Regions from separate parts of the Pararhizobium sp. DWP1-1-3 genome, predicted to be linked through region 1. Evidence: predicted binding sites of a transcription regulator. Region 1 holds the regulator's gene; each other region holds the start of a gene.

Region 1 (4,965 bases):
GCGTTTCCGTCCATGCCGGCACGACGATCAATACGCTCGGCAAGGCCTTGAAGCGCAGCGGGCTTTCGATGATCAACCAGGGCGATATCGACAGCCAGGCGCTGGCAGGCGCGCTGACAACCGGCACGCACGGCACCGGCCTTACACTTGGCAACATGGCTTCGCAGATCGTCGGCATGCGGCTGGTGCAGCCGGACGGCAGCATTCTCGCCATCGATGATAGCGAGCCGGACATGCTGAACGCCGCCCGCGTTTCCATCGGCATGCTCGGCGTCATCTCCGAAATCACACTACAGGTGATGGACAGCTACAATCTGCATGAGAAGCTGTGGCGCTGCACCTTCGACGAATGCATGGAGCAACACGACGATCTGGCTGCCAACCACCGCCATTTCGGCTTCTTCTGGTGCCCCGTGCCAGAGAGCCGCCACTGCTACTGCCTGCCGGATACATCCTCGGTCTCGACCACCACAAGCCTGTCTGACGTCTGCGAGATGAAGACGATAGACATCACCGATGCGCCGCCGATGGAAAGCGCGTTCGAAAAGATCGCCTATTCCTCGGAAATCTATCCGATCGAATACGTTCCGAACTTCCACGAGCTGGAATATGCCGTGCCGGTCAAATACGGCAAGCAGGCCTGCACCGAGGTGCGCAAGCTGATGCTGGAGAAACACCGACCTGCATCTATCCGATCGAATACCGCTTCACCGCCGGCGATGGCGGTTGGATCAGCCCGTTCTTCGAACAGGATTCGATCACGCTGTCGGTCTCGGGCCAGCCGGGCACGGACTACTGGAACTATCTGAAGGATGTCGACGATATCCTGCGCCAGTTCGGCTCACGCCCGCACTGGGGCAAGCTGCATTTCTTGAGCAGCGAGGATGTGACGGCACTCTATCCGCGCGCCGGGGATTTCCGGGCGCTGAGGAACAAGCTCGATCCGGAGGGGCGGTTTTTGAACGATCATTTGAGGCAGCTATTTGGGTGAGACCAATCCTGCACTGAGAAAAATCTTAGGAAATGCATACGTTAATATGAGATTGGAGCAGGAAATGAAGTCCATTTTTGTATCGATTGTTTTATCAGCATTTATGCTACTTCCCGCAGCGGCAGCGGGCGATGTTTTTGTTACCGGATGTACGTCGGAGAATACGCCTGTACGGATCAAGCTCCTTGCTTCGGTCAAGGATCAGCCGGCAATTCAGGCAGCTTTTCGAAGCTTCAGCAAAAGCAAGGCGGCGAGTTGGTTCCTCGAGCAGAAAAAACATCCGAAGGGCAAAGACTGGCAATCAGCCCTGGTCTCGCTCCAAGGGCAAAGCGGTGGAAGACTTTCGGAACAAAATCCTCTTCGCGTCGCAAAAACCATTTCTTTTTCGAAAAAAGCATCGACCAAAAGGGTCTATTGCGGCGGTTAGGAAAGCGGCCACCAGCAAGAAGTGATGTACCGCCTCTTCCCAGGCACGGAAGCAACAATCAAGCTTCCGGGTTTTCTTCCGCCGCAACCACCTTCGGGCCGCCCTTGGCGACGCCGACCATGGCGGGGCGCAGGACGCGTTCGCCGATGGTGTAGCCGGCCTGAACGACCTGGACGACGGTGTTGTTCGGAACTTCTGCATTCGGCACTTCGAACATCGCCTGATGGAAGTTCGGGTCGAATTTCTGGCCGACCGGCTCCAGTTTCTGGACGCCATGACGCTCCAGCGCCGACAGCATGGCGCGTTCGGTCATCTCGACACCTTCGATCAGTGCGTTGAAGCCGACATCGCCGGCCTCGCGGGCTTCTGCCGGAATGGCGTCGAGCGCGCGGCGCAGATTGTCGGACACGGCCAGCATGTCACGGGCAAAGCCGGCGACGGAATAGGATTTTGCATCCTTGACGTCGCGCGCGGTGCGGCGGCGCAGGTTGTCCATTTCAGCGGCAAGACGCAGGTAGCGGTCGCGCATGTCGGCCGCTTCAGCCTTGGCAAGCTCCAACGGATCCGGCTCGGAAACGGCGGTATCGACCTGATCATCGGCGGCTTCTGCATAGGCGGCAGCTGCTTCGTCCGCGTTCACTTCAGCACCGTGTTTGTTTATATCGTCGGTCATGACGGTCTCCGGAATGTCAATATGTCTAGGATTTGGTGTCGATATCGAGCTTTGAAGCCGAAAAATCAAGGGTACAATCGAAAGCTGCCGTAAAAACCGGCTTCTTCCCGGCCGATTACCGCGACAAACGCGACATCAGCTGCGCCGTATAGTCCACCATCGGCACAATGCGCGAGTAATTCAGCCGCGTCGGACCGATGACCCCGACAGCGCCGACGATCTTGTCGTCACTGTCCCTGTAGGGCGCCACGATCAGCGACGAGCCGGACAGCGAAAACAGCTTGTTTTCCGACCCGATGAAGATCCGCACCCCCGGCCCGCTTTCGGCCAGATTGAGGATTTCGATCAGGCTGTCCTTCTTTTCCAGATCATCAAACAGCATACGCAGCCGGTCGACATCCTCGGCGCCAGCCAGCCCTTCCAGAAGATTGGCACGGCCACGCACGATCAGCTGCGTCGGCTTGTCATCGGCCTCGCTGCCAGACCAGATGGCAAGGCCGCGCTCGACCAGGTCCTGGCTCAGCGTATCGAGTTCGCGCCGGACGGTTTCCTTGACCTTCTCCAGCTGGCCGCGCACTTCTGGCAGCGTCTGTCCGGCGAGATGGGCATTCAGGAAATTGGCGGCTTCCGTCAGTTGCCAACTGGTGACGCCGGCCGGCAGCTCAATGATACGGTTTTCCACCTGGTCATGCTCGCCGACGAGCACCGCCAGCGCCTTGGTCGGCGTCAGCCGGACGAATTCGACATGCCGTAGCACCGGATCATTCTTGGCGGTGATGACCAAGCCTGCCCCGCGCGACATGCCCGACAGCATCTGGCTGGCATCGTTGAGCAGCGTTTCCACAGGCTGGTCGCGGTCGACGCGGCGCACATGCCGGTCAATCGAGGCGCGGTCCTCGGGCGACAGATCGCCCACCTGCATGAAGGCATCGACGAAAAACCGCAGACCATTCTGTGTCGGCAAACGCCCGGCGCTGATATGCGGGGAATAAATGAGGCCGAGGTCTTCGAGATCGCTCATGACGTTGCGGACGGAGGCCGGCGACAGCGACATCGGCAGGATGCGCGACAGGCTGCGCGAACCCAGCGGCTCACCGCTTTCCAGATAGCTTTCCACGATGCGACGGAAGATTTCGCCCGACCGCTCGTCGAGCGCCGAAAGCCTTTCCCGCATTGCAGATTTATCCAGGACCATTCGAACGCAAAAACCCATGTTGTTGAAGTCAATTGGAATATAGTGATCCCCGCCCGGATAGCAAAAGGGAAATTGGCTGGAAAACCCGCCGTACAACGCCTTTTGCCCCTCCTTCACTCTTTTAGAGCAAATGATTTCCCTTCCTCCCAAGTTAGGTTAGAAGGCTGACAAACATCACAGGAGTTCATGATGCGGCCTTCCGGCAGAAAAACCGACCAGATGCGCAAGGTTTCCTTCGAGCGCAATGTTTCCAAACATGCAGAAGGATCCTGCCTGGTGAAGTTCGGCGATACGCATGTGCTGGTCACGGCGAGCCTGGAAGAAAAGACGCCACCGTGGCTGCGCAACAGTGGCAAGGGCTGGGTTACCGCCGAATACGGCATGCTGCCGCGCGCCACCGGCGAGCGCATGAAGCGCGAGGCAGCCTCTGGCAAGCAGAGCGGCCGCACCCAGGAAATCCAACGGCTGATCGGCCGTTCGCTGCGCGCGGTGGTCGACTTGAAGGAGCTCGGCGAGCGCCAGATCTCGATCGACTGCGACGTCATCCAGGCCGATGGCGGCACCAGAACCGCCTCCATTACCGGCGCCTGGATTGCGCTGCGCGATTGCCTCGCCTGGATGGAAGCCCGCAACATGATCAAGGTGGAAAAGGTCCTGAAGGACCATATCGCCGCGATCTCCTGTGGTATCTTCGCCAATCAGCCGGTGATCGATCTCGATTATCTGGAAGACTCGGCCGCTGAAACCGATGCCAATTTCGTCATGACCGGCTCCGGCGGCATCGTCGAGATCCAGGGCACGGCCGAAGGCAAGCCTTTTTCCGAAGAGGAATTCGGCACGCTGCTCGGCCTCGCCAAGAACGGTATCGCCGAACTGGTGGGCATGCAGAAGCAGGCAATCGGGGGCTGAGCCATGGCCGCACCGTTCGAAGGCATTCTGGAGACGGCGCTCTATGTTGACGATCTCGATGCGGCGGAGGCGTTTTACGGCTCCGTTCTCGGCCTCGAGAAAATCAGCCGCGCCGGCAACCGGCATGTTTTCTTTCGCTGCGGTCCCGGTGTTCTGCTGATCTTCAATCCGGTGGAAACGCTGACACCGCCGCTGCCGCATGGCACGCAAGGTCCCGGGCATATGTGTTTTCGGGTAGCAGCCGGTGATCTCGATGCCTGGAAGAAGAAGCTGTCGGAAGCCGGGATTGCGATTGAATCCGAAGTGATTTGGCCATCGGGCGCCCGTTCCTTCTATTTCCGCGATCCGGCCGGAAACAGCCTGGAATGCGCCGAAGCCCGCCTTTGGAATATCGACTGACACGAATGGGCGGAATGCCCGCCGGATGAGAAAGACGTAGATGCGCAAGCTTGAAGACAAGACCCTGATCGTTGCCAGCCACAATGCCGGCAAGATCCGCGAAATCCGTGACCTGATCGGCCCGATGGGCTTTGAAGCCAAATCGGCGGCGGATCTCAATTTTGTCGAACCGGACGAGACCGGCACGACCTTCGAGGAAAACGCCACGATCAAGGCACTGGCCTCGGCGAAAGCCTCCGGCCTGCCTGCGCTTTCGGACGATTCCGGCCTTGTCGTCGATGCGCTGAACGGCGATCCGGGCGTCTACACCGCCAATTGGGCAGAGACCGCTGATGGCACGCGCGATTTCGCCCTGGCAATGCAAAAGGTCG
Region 2 (4,965 bases), on a different contig from region 1:
GATACCAGCGGTCTGATCGTCGTTTGCGCCCTTGAGATCGAGAACGATCGAAGCACGCAGCAGAGCCGTACCACCACCAGGAACGATACCTTCCTGAACGGCAGCACGCGTTGCGTTCAGCGCGTCGTCGATACGGTCCTTCTTTTCCTTCACTTCGATTTCAGTCGCACCGCCAACGCGGATGACTGCAACGCCGCCAGCGAGCTTGGCAAGACGTTCCTGCAGCTTTTCGCGGTCGTAATCGGATGTGGTTTCTTCGATCTGGCCCTTGATCTGAGCAACGCGGCCTTCGATTTCGGCCTTCTTGCCAGCGCCATCAACGATGGTGGTGTTTTCCTTGGAGATCGAAACCTTCTTCGCACGGCCGAGCATTTCGAGCGTGACGTTTTCCAGCTTGATGCCGATGTCTTCGGAGATAACCTGACCACCGGTCAGGATCGCGATGTCTTCGAGCATGGCCTTGCGGCGATCGCCGAAGCCAGGAGCCTTGACGGCAGCGATCTTCAGGCCGCCACGCAGCTTGTTGACCACGAGCGTAGCAAGCGCTTCGCCTTCGACGTCTTCCGAGATGATCAGCAGCGGCTTGCCGGTCTGAACGACGGCTTCCAGAACCGGAAGCATGGCCTGCAGGTTGGAGAGCTTCTTCTCATGGAGAAGGATGTAAGCGTCTTCCAGCTCGGCAACCATCTTTTCAGGGTTGGTTACGAAGTAAGGGCTGAGATAGCCGCGGTCGAACTGCATGCCTTCGACGACTTCGAGTTCGGTTTCGGCGGTCTTGGCTTCTTCAACCGTGATGACGCCTTCATTGCCGACCTTCTGCATCGCTTCAGCGATGTACTGGCCGATTTCCTTTTCGCCGTTGGCGGAGATCGTGCCGACCTGGGCCACTTCTTCCGAAGTGTTGATCTTCTTTGCCTTGGCAACGAGGTCCTTGACGATGGCTGCGACTGCGAGGTCGATGCCGCGCTTCAGGTCCATCGGGTTCATGCCGGCAGCAACGGCCTTGCCGCCTTCGCGAACGATGGCCTGGGCGAGAACGGTTGCAGTCGTGGTACCGTCACCGGCGATGTCGTTGGTCTTCGAAGCAACTTCGCGGACCATCTGGGCGCCCATGTTTTCGAACTTGTCTTCCAGTTCGATTTCCTTGGCGACGGAAACGCCATCCTTGGTGATGCGCGGTGCGCCGAAGGACTTGTCGATGATGACGTTGCGGCCCTTCGGACCGAGCGTAACCTTCACTGCGTCTGCGAGGATGTCGACGCCGCGCAGCATCTTTTCGCGCGCGGTACGGCCGAACTTAATTTCTTTGGCTGCCATGTTAAAAACTCCCGGGCTGGTGCCCAATTGGTTTTATGGAAAGTGGAAAGGTGGAAACCGGCTGGATCAGCCGATAACGCCCATGATGTCGGCTTCCTTCATGATCAGAAGGTCTTCGCCGTTGAGCTTGACTTCGGTGCCCGACCACTTGCCGAACAGGATGCGATCGCCAGCCTTAACGTCGAGCGCGATGAGAGCGCCCTTGTCGTCACGGGTGCCGGTGCCGACAGCGACGATTTCGCCTTCCTGCGGCTTTTCCTTGGCGGTGTCCGGAATGATGATGCCACCCTTGGTCTTGGCTTCGGCCTCGATACGGCGCACGACGACGCGGTCATGCAGCGGGCGGAAATTGGTGCTTGTCATTGTCTAATCCCTCGATCAAATGACTTCACGGATCGTCTTCGCGATCCGATGGATGGATGTTAGCACTCCTATTGCTTGAGTGCTAGCGGCCTGGAGATAGGGGTGGCCGCGAGATGAGTCAAGAACGGCCTGTCGAAAATATTTCATCGATCATGGTTATCTGACCGGCATGCTCTTGCCCCAACAACACGACCTCAATGTGACACCCGTCCATCCCTCCTTGGCGGAGGCTGCAAAAGTCTGGGCAAGGATCGGTGTGTTGGGTTTTGGCGGCCCGGCGGGGCAGATCGCGCTGATGCACAAGGAACTGGTGGAGCAGCGCCGCTGGATTTCCGAGAGCCGGTTCCTGCATGCGCTGAATTTCTGCATGCTGTTGCCGGGTCCCGAAGCGCAGCAGCTTGCCACCTATATCGGCTGGCTGTTGCACGGCACCCGCGGTGGCATCGCCGCCGGGCTGCTGTTTATCCTGCCCGGCTTTTTCGTCATTCTCGGCCTGTCCTGCGCCTATGCGCTGTTTCAGCAAACGGATTGGCTGACCGGTCTGTTCTTCGGGCTGAAGGCGGCGGTGCTGGCGATCGTCATCGAGGCCGTCATTCGCGTTGGCCGCCGGGCGTTGAAAACCCGGTTTGCCCTCATCGTCGCGGCGCTCGCCTTCGCAGCCCTGTTCTTTTTTGATCTGCCGTTTCCGCTCGTCGTGCTGGCGGCCGGCGTTGCCGGATACGTCGCCACGCGCCTGCAGCCGGCAACGGGCGAAAAAGCCGTGGCAGCGGCGGCAAAACAGGCACTTGCCGACAGGCCTTCGGTCATCGACAGCAGTTTTTTTCCCGACAGCGCTTCAAGCTGGAGCCGCACGTTTCAGGTTCTCGCCACCTGGCTGGTCCTCTGGATCGCGCCCTTCATCATCATTGGCATCATGCTCGGTTTCGCCACCGTCTACACCGCCATCGGTCTGTTCTTCTCGAAGATGGCGGTCGTAACCTTCGGTGGCGCCTATGCCGTTCTGGCCTATGTCGCACAGCAGGCGGTCGAGGCCTATCATTGGCTGAAACCCGGCGAAATGCTGGATGGTTTGGCGCTGGCCGAAACGACGCCGGGGCCTTTGGTGCTGGTGCTGTCCTTCGTCGGCTTCATGGCGGCCTTCCGCGCGCCGCTGGGGCTCGATCCGCTTGTGTCCGGCTTGCTCGGGGCGACGCTCGCGGCGTGGGTGACCTTTATCCCATGTTTCCTCTGGATCTTTCTGGGCGCCCCTTATGTCGAGGCCCTGCGCAACAACAGGGCGCTGTCGGGCGCGCTTGCGGCGATCTCGGCGGCTATCACCGGCGTTATCCTCAATCTGGCCGTCTGGTTTAGCCTGCACGTTCTCTTTTCCAGTGTGGATCGCTTTGCGGCAGGGCCGATGTCCATGCCTCTTCCCGTCTGGCAGACCTTCCAGTTACCGGCATTTGGTTTGGCCCTTCTGGCAGCCGCGCTCTTGTTTTTCTTCAAGCGTGGTGTCGTGGCGACGCTCGCCATCTGCGCGGTTGCCGGTTGGCTGATCCGCGGATTTTAGCGGTTCCATCGCTTTGCACGCCGGAAACCTTGGAATTCAGCCGCCATTTTCCCGATGGAGACTTGTGTTTTTAACGCCTGCCTGCGATGTCAGCCCGACCATTTCTTTTCTGCGGGAAGCCAGCATGGCCGTTCGGATCAACAGTTTTCGCGACATTGCCAGCCGCTATGACGTCGTGCTCTGCGATGTCTGGGGCGTGCTGCACAATGGCGTCGAAGCGTTCAAGGGCGCCTGCGAGGCACTGACGCAAGCGCGCGCCAAAGGCCTGACCGTCGTTCTGATCACCAATTCGCCGCGCCCGCATCCCGGCGTCATCGTCCAGATCCGCGGCCTCGGCGTGCCGGACACAGCTTACGATCGGATCGTAACATCTGGCGACGTCACCCGCGCGCTGATCTCGGCCGGTCCGAAGAAGGTCTATTTCATCGGCGCGGAAAAGGATCTGCCGCTGCTCGAAGGCCTCGACGTCGGCATGGTCTCCTCCGAGGAAGCCGAAATCGTCGTCTGCGCTGGCTTTTTCGATGACGAAACGGAAACTGCCGACGACTATCGCGCCACGCTCTCAAGCCTTGCCAAGCGCAAGGTGCCGTTCATCTGCGCCAATCCGGATCTGGTGGTCGAGCGCGGCCACAAGCTCATTCCCTGCGCCGGTGCCATCGCCAAGGTCTATGCGGAATTGGGCGGCGAAACCCGGATTTCCGGCAAGCCGCATGTGCCGATCTATCGCGCGTCCCTGTCGGAAGCCAAGGCCGTGCGCGGCGGGCTCGACCTGTCGCGGGTGATCGCGGTCGGCGACGGCATGCCGACGGACGTCAAGGGCGCGCAGGATTTCGGCCTCGACGTACTCTATATCAGCGCAGGCATTCATGCGGCCGAATACATGGTTGCCGAAAAGACCGATGAGACCAAGCTGACGGCATTCCTGAAAAACGAGGGTGCCACGCCGAAATGGTGGATGCCGAGACTGGCGTAACGGATTTGGCGTGATTGACCTGCACGAAGAGATGACTGGCTAACGGACATGACGGTTTTTCATCGCAACGAGACCCGCGAACCCCTTCCAGAAGCGCTGCGCGGCGGGGTCATCGCCATCGGCAATTTCGATGGCGTGCATCGCGGCCATCAGTCGGTGCTCGACAGGGCTCTGGAAGAGGCACAAGTGCGCGGCGTTCCAGCCCTGGTTTTGACCTTCGAGCCGCACCCGCGCAGCGTCTTCCGCCCGGACAGGCCGGTGTTCCGCCTGACGCCGGCACCACTGAAGGCGCGCATCCTCGAAGGAATGGGATTTTCCGCCGTCATCGAATATCCGTTCGACCGGACTTTCTCCGAGCTGTCCGCATCCGATTTCATCCGCTCCATCCTGATGGACTGGCTGCATGCCAGCCATGTGGTCACCGGGTTCGATTTCCATTTCGGCAAGGGCAGGGAAGGCGGCCCCGCTTTCCTGATGGCCGCCGGTGGCGAAAACGGCTTTGGCGTGACGCTGGTCGATGCTTTTCGCGATGAAAATGCTGCGGTGATCTCCTCCAGCCATATTCGCGCGTTGCTGGGCGAGGGGGATGTCGCGCAGGCGGCCGGATTGCTGGGCTATCGCTACACCGTGGAATCGGAAGTCATTGACGGCAAGAAGCTTGGCCGCACACTCGGCTATCCCACCGCCAACATGCAGCTTCCGCCGGAAGTCGAACTGAGGAACGGCATTTACGCCGTCCGCTTCCGCCGCGCCGACGGCAGCA
Region 3 (4,965 bases), on a different contig from region 1:
TGCACAGGCCGGGATGCTGGCCTTCTTGCCCTTCACCTGCACTACCCTAAATTTGAAGAAAACTCAGGGGCGGGGTCGGCACGGCTTCCGATTCCAGAACTCCGGCAGGGTGCATTGCCCGCGATGCATCGATTTTATGCAAGGATATCCGCGCTGGATGCTATCGATGCATGCCGATATCTCTTGCGGCAGAGAATTGAGTCTAACATGCCGGGCGTTTGCTGAATGTATATTCCATATGTTCGATTGCTGGCCGTCTGTTTCAACGTTTCCAGGAATGACCATGTCCAAATTTACCGATGAGCGCCTGAATAAACTTCTCGCACTGGGAAGCCGCATCGAGAGCGAAGCCAGGCGGAAGCAGCAGGAAATCGAACTGGCCAAATCCAAGAAGGCTGATCGGAAACAATGGGTGGAGGAGAATTGGGTACAGGTCTTCCGTCCGAAAATCGAAAGCCTTATCGAGATTCTCAACCAAAAGCTTCAAATGGCGGATATGCCGAAAATGCGCCTCACGGAGCCCGCTCCGGGAACGTCGTCAAAAGTCGAGATGGAAATCGCCAGCGAACTGACCGGACGCTCGATCAGAAGCGCGGTCAGCCTGACCGAAGATCATATCCAGTTCCAGCATTACCGCCGTTCATCAGCCCAAAGCGTATCGGTGGGGCATAATGTGATCGGACTGGACGATTTCACCACGGATAAGGTCAACGAAGTTCTGATCGACGTGCTCGATGCCTTTACCCGCGATTTTCCCAAATAGGGCAGACGCGCGCACCGGCAGTGCGCAGAGTGTGTTCGGCACCCTGCGCGCCACCGGGAGGCCCGGTGCTTTGCAGCGCCGGGCGTTAGAGATCAGCGATGCAAGAGGGCGCGCTGCTTGACGTGCGTTTCCCAGGTTGTGGCGGCCTCGGCAGCAGCCTGCTTGTTGCGGAACGCGAAGCTGTGCTTGCCACTTGCGCGGCTCGCGGGGCTGAAAGGCAGCGCATCATATTCGGTGCCCTCGTTAATGCCCACGGATTGAAGAACCGCTTTTATTTCATGCACATAGCGTCCGGTGATGGCAAAATCGACGTTCATGGAATTTCCTTTTCGGTACATGCAAAGCCCCAGGGCTTGTCATGGATTTCAGTGGTGTTCGTGTGCGGATCGGGCTTGTTGAAGGCCGGTGATTTTTCATAAAAATCTCGACCGAAGCCGCTGGCGGTGGGCAGACACGGCTCCGCAGTATCCGCGCGATCGGGATACCGCCTTCGAAGCCGACAAAATTATTTTCGGAAGACAGTTCTGGCATTTGCCCTGATATGGGGTGCTTGTCTTGCGCTGTTGGTAGACGTTCGCGTCGAGCACGGCGTTCTCCGCACCGAGCTGATAAAACCCGGCGCGTTCAGTCTTTCGGGCGCTTCTTGGAATCGGCCGGCTTGTCGGCGACGGCCTTGTCTGCTGCGGGCGCAGACGGCAGCTTCAGCTCTTCTTCAGTCTTGGGGCGAAACTTGATCATCTCGATGGTCTTTCGGTTGTGCTCGGGACGGTGGAGAGCTGGCATTTGCGCCAAGAAAACAAGGTAAAACGAGCGAACTGTTCAGAAATATGCCTTGTCGACAGCCATGCAGGCGCCGAGCGCCAAAGACAAAGTCAATGTCCACTGGATGAAGAAGAGAACATATTGAAAGTGATAAATGGAATCGAAGAATGATTTCATCGCAGGACTCCCGTGATAAATCGGATATCCGCTGCTTTAACACACTACACTGTATTTATGTTTTAATTATTGGAACACACAAGGATTGTGATTGTTCATTGGCACAGAATGATTGCTGGCACTCCTAAGCGGAGAGTGCTACTCCTCCAGCAGGGGAGAAGCCATCCGGCTGTGCCCCATTAAGGAATCCAAACATGGCTGATACCAATTTCCGCCCGCTGCATGACCGCGTCGTCGTGCGCCGTATCGAGGCCGAAGCCAAGACCAAGGGTGGCATCATCATTCCGGACACCGCCAAGGAAAAGCCGCAGGAAGGCGAAATCGTCGCTGTCGGCAGCGGCACCCGTGACGACAAGGGCGCTCTCATCGCGCTCGACGTCAAGGCGGGCGACCGCATCCTGTTCGGCAAGTGGTCGGGCACCGAAGTCAAGCTCAACGGCGAAGACCTTCTGATCATGAAGGAAGCCGACATCATGGGCGTTATCGGCTGATCTCAGCCTCATCGTTTTTCCTTCTCATGAAGACCATTGGGCGATACGCCCGGGAGTTCTTTCTATGGCTGCCAAACAAATCAAATTCGGCCGTGACGCTCGTGAAAAGCTGCTGCGCGGCGTCGACATCCTCGCAGACGCCGTCAAGGTCACGCTCGGCCCGAAGGGCCGCAACGTCATCATCGACAAATCCTATGGCGCACCGCGTATCACCAAGGATGGTGTGACGGTCGCCAAGGAAATCGAGATCGAAGACAAGTTCGAAAACATGGGCGCCCAGATGGTGCGTGAAGTGGCTTCGAAGACCAACGACATTGCCGGTGACGGCACCACGACCGCGACCGTCCTTGCCCAGGCCATCGTGCGCGAAGGCACCAAGGCCGTTGCTGCCGGCATGAACCCGATGGACCTGAAACGCGGCATCGACCTTGCCGTGACGGAAGTGGTCAAGGGACTGGTGGCCAAGGCCAAGAAGATCAGCACGTCGGAAGAGGTGGCCCAGGTCGGCACGATCTCTGCCAACGGCGAAACGGAAATCGGCCAGTACATTGCGGACGCGATGCAGAAGGTCGGCAATGAAGGCGTCATCACGGTTGAAGAAGCCAAGACCGCCGAAACCGAGCTTGAAGTCGTCGAAGGCATGCAGTTCGACCGTGGCTATCTCAGCCCGTATTTCGTCACCAATGCTGAAAAGATGGTTGCCGAGCTCGAAGACGCCTATGTCCTGCTGCACGAAAAGAAGCTCTCCAATCTCCAGGCTCTTTTGCCTGTGCTGGAAGCCGTCGTCCAGACCGGCAAGCCGCTGCTGATCATCTCGGAAGACGTCGAAGGCGAAGCTCTTGCGACGCTGGTCGTCAACAAGCTGCGTGGCGGCCTGAAGATCGCTGCCGTCAAGGCTCCTGGCTTCGGCGATCGCCGCAAGGCCATGCTCGAAGACATTGCGATTTTGACTTCGGGGCAGGTGGTGTCCGAGGATATCGGCATCAAGCTTGAAAACGTCACGCTCGACATGCTCGGCCGGGTCAAGAAGGTTACCATTACCAAGGAAAATACCATCCTGGTCGATGGTGCCGGTCAGAAGGCCGAGATCGATGGCCGCGTCGCCCAGATCAAGGCCCAGATAGAAGAAACCACATCCGACTACGACAAGGAAAAGTTGCAGGAACGCCTTGCCAAGCTTTCGGGCGGCGTTGCCGTCATCCGCGTCGGTGGTGCGACCGAAATCGAAGTGAAGGAAAAGAAGGACCGTATCGACGACGCGCTGAACGCAACCCGTGCAGCGGTCGAAGAAGGGATCGTTCCAGGCGGCGGCACCGCTCTGCTGCGTGCCTCGATCGTTCTCGATCTCAAAGGTGCCAACGACGACCAAACAGCAGGCATCAACATCGTGCGCAAGGCACTTCAGTCGCTGGTTCGCCAGATCGCTGAAAATGCAGGCGACGAAGGCTCGATCATCGTCGGCAAGATTCTCGAAAGCAACACCGACAACTTCGGCTACAACGCCCAGACCGGCGAATTCGGCGACATGATCGCCATGGGTATCGTTGATCCGGTCAAGGTTGTCCGTACGGCCCTGCAGAATGCAGCTTCGGTTGCTTCGCTGCTGATCACCACGGAAGCCATGATTGCCGAACTGCCCAAGAAGGATGCGGCCGGTGGCGGCATGCCTGACATGGGCGGCATGATGTAACGGGTTTTCGTTTCGCAAACAACGACAGCATTCCAAACCAGGAGGGGTTCGGCATCCGGATCCCTCTTAATTGTTTGATACAGAACGATCTTTAAACTGACCCGTACGCTAATGCCCGCATTTCCACGGACGCGCGTTTCGGCTGGCGCAGTCCAGCACGAAATCCGGGTTGCGGCAGAGTTGCCAGGAGCGGGCCAGCGCCGGCACATCGAAATTGTGTTATCGTAATCGACCAACGACGGCTGCGCCCAGGCACTCCATCTTGGGATGGTGATTGGTCACGAAGCTGATCGGACATCGGTTACGAGCTTCGGCGCCAAGCACCCGGAGTTGCGCCGACGACAGTCGAGAACACCCTGGTAAAATGGCTCTGATCTGCAAAACCGCAAGTGATGGCCACTTCGGCAAGCGAAGCGTTGGACGTTCGCAGCATCCCACGGGCGCGGTCTATCCGTTCGCTGAGAAGCCACTGATACGGTGTCATCCCGGTCGTTTCCCGAAAGGCGCGAATGAAGTAACCACGTGACAAGTTGCAAGCCTCAGCGACTTCTGCGATCGAGATGTCGCCCTCGATCTTTTCAAGAAGAATGCTCTTCGCCAGGTCCTCATGCGCACGCGAAAGCGTTCTCACCCGGAGGGGGGTGGCGTTTCGTCGTCCGCCATAACGCTGAACCAGATAGGTCCCGATCGCCGTCGTCATCTGGTCGACGAACAGCGCGCTTGCTTCCTCTGGCCTTTCAAGAGCCGGGATTAGCGCACGCGCAAGATTGGCAAGTACGATATCCTTGGATGCGGTTGCAGCGGATATCGACGTCACCCCGGTCAGTTCGGCCTCATCGGCGAATTTAATGAGCGATGCTTGCGAAATTTCGAACAAAAGGAAATCGAAAGGCGTGCTCAAATCTGCTTTGTAGGCTTCGGCGAGATCGCGGATGTAAATCGAGTTCTCCGGGAAAACGTGGGTCGTCGCATGATGGTTGTGGAATATGCGGCGCGTATGGCCTGCAACGGCCGAGACCCCGAGAACAAAACCTCGATTGCTTGCCGGCGTCTTCACCTGATCGAGCCGGGTGCCGGATGTC

The links. The regulator HrcA, encoded in region 1, represses chaperone genes, less so after heat shock. The targets are predictions, from matches to a motif close to GTTAGCACTCNCNNNNNGNGAGTGCTAAC.
Region 2: a site for HrcA is predicted at 1,739-1,767, ahead of groES (co-chaperone GroES). Genes of this name have one in related genera too.
Region 3: a site for HrcA is predicted at 1,817-1,845, ahead of groES (co-chaperone GroES). Genes of this name have one in related genera too.

Annotation. Positions count from the first base shown of each region.
Region 1 covers NZ_JAFCTR010000014.1:80,002-84,966, forward strand. The annotation lists partial or broken gene ACP7BS_RS23420 (D-arabinono-1,4-lactone oxidase) at 1-991, shown strand, start outside; gene ACP7BS_RS23425 (hypothetical protein) at 1,056-1,418, shown strand; gene grpE (nucleotide exchange factor GrpE) at 1,477-2,091, opposite strand; gene hrcA (heat-inducible transcriptional repressor HrcA) at 2,207-3,265, opposite strand; gene rph (ribonuclease PH) at 3,476-4,195, shown strand; gene ACP7BS_RS23445 (VOC family protein) at 4,199-4,594, shown strand; gene rdgB (RdgB/HAM1 family non-canonical purine NTP pyrophosphatase) at 4,635-4,965, shown strand, end outside.
Region 2 covers NZ_JAFCTR010000002.1:387,489-392,453, reverse strand. The annotation lists gene groL (chaperonin GroEL) at 1-1,317, opposite strand, end outside; gene groES (co-chaperone GroES) at 1,384-1,680, opposite strand; gene chrA (chromate efflux transporter) at 1,856-3,229, shown strand; gene ACP7BS_RS06450 (TIGR01459 family HAD-type hydrolase) at 3,354-4,202, shown strand; gene ACP7BS_RS06445 (bifunctional riboflavin kinase/FAD synthetase) at 4,251-4,965, shown strand, end outside.
Region 3 covers NZ_JAFCTR010000023.1:21,304-26,268, reverse strand. The annotation lists gene ACP7BS_RS27870 (hypothetical protein) at 167-763, shown strand; gene ACP7BS_RS27865 (hypothetical protein) at 856-1,080, opposite strand; gene groES (co-chaperone GroES) at 1,897-2,193, shown strand; gene groL (chaperonin GroEL) at 2,258-3,883, shown strand; gene ACP7BS_RS27850 (helix-turn-helix domain-containing protein) at 4,185-4,965, opposite strand, start outside.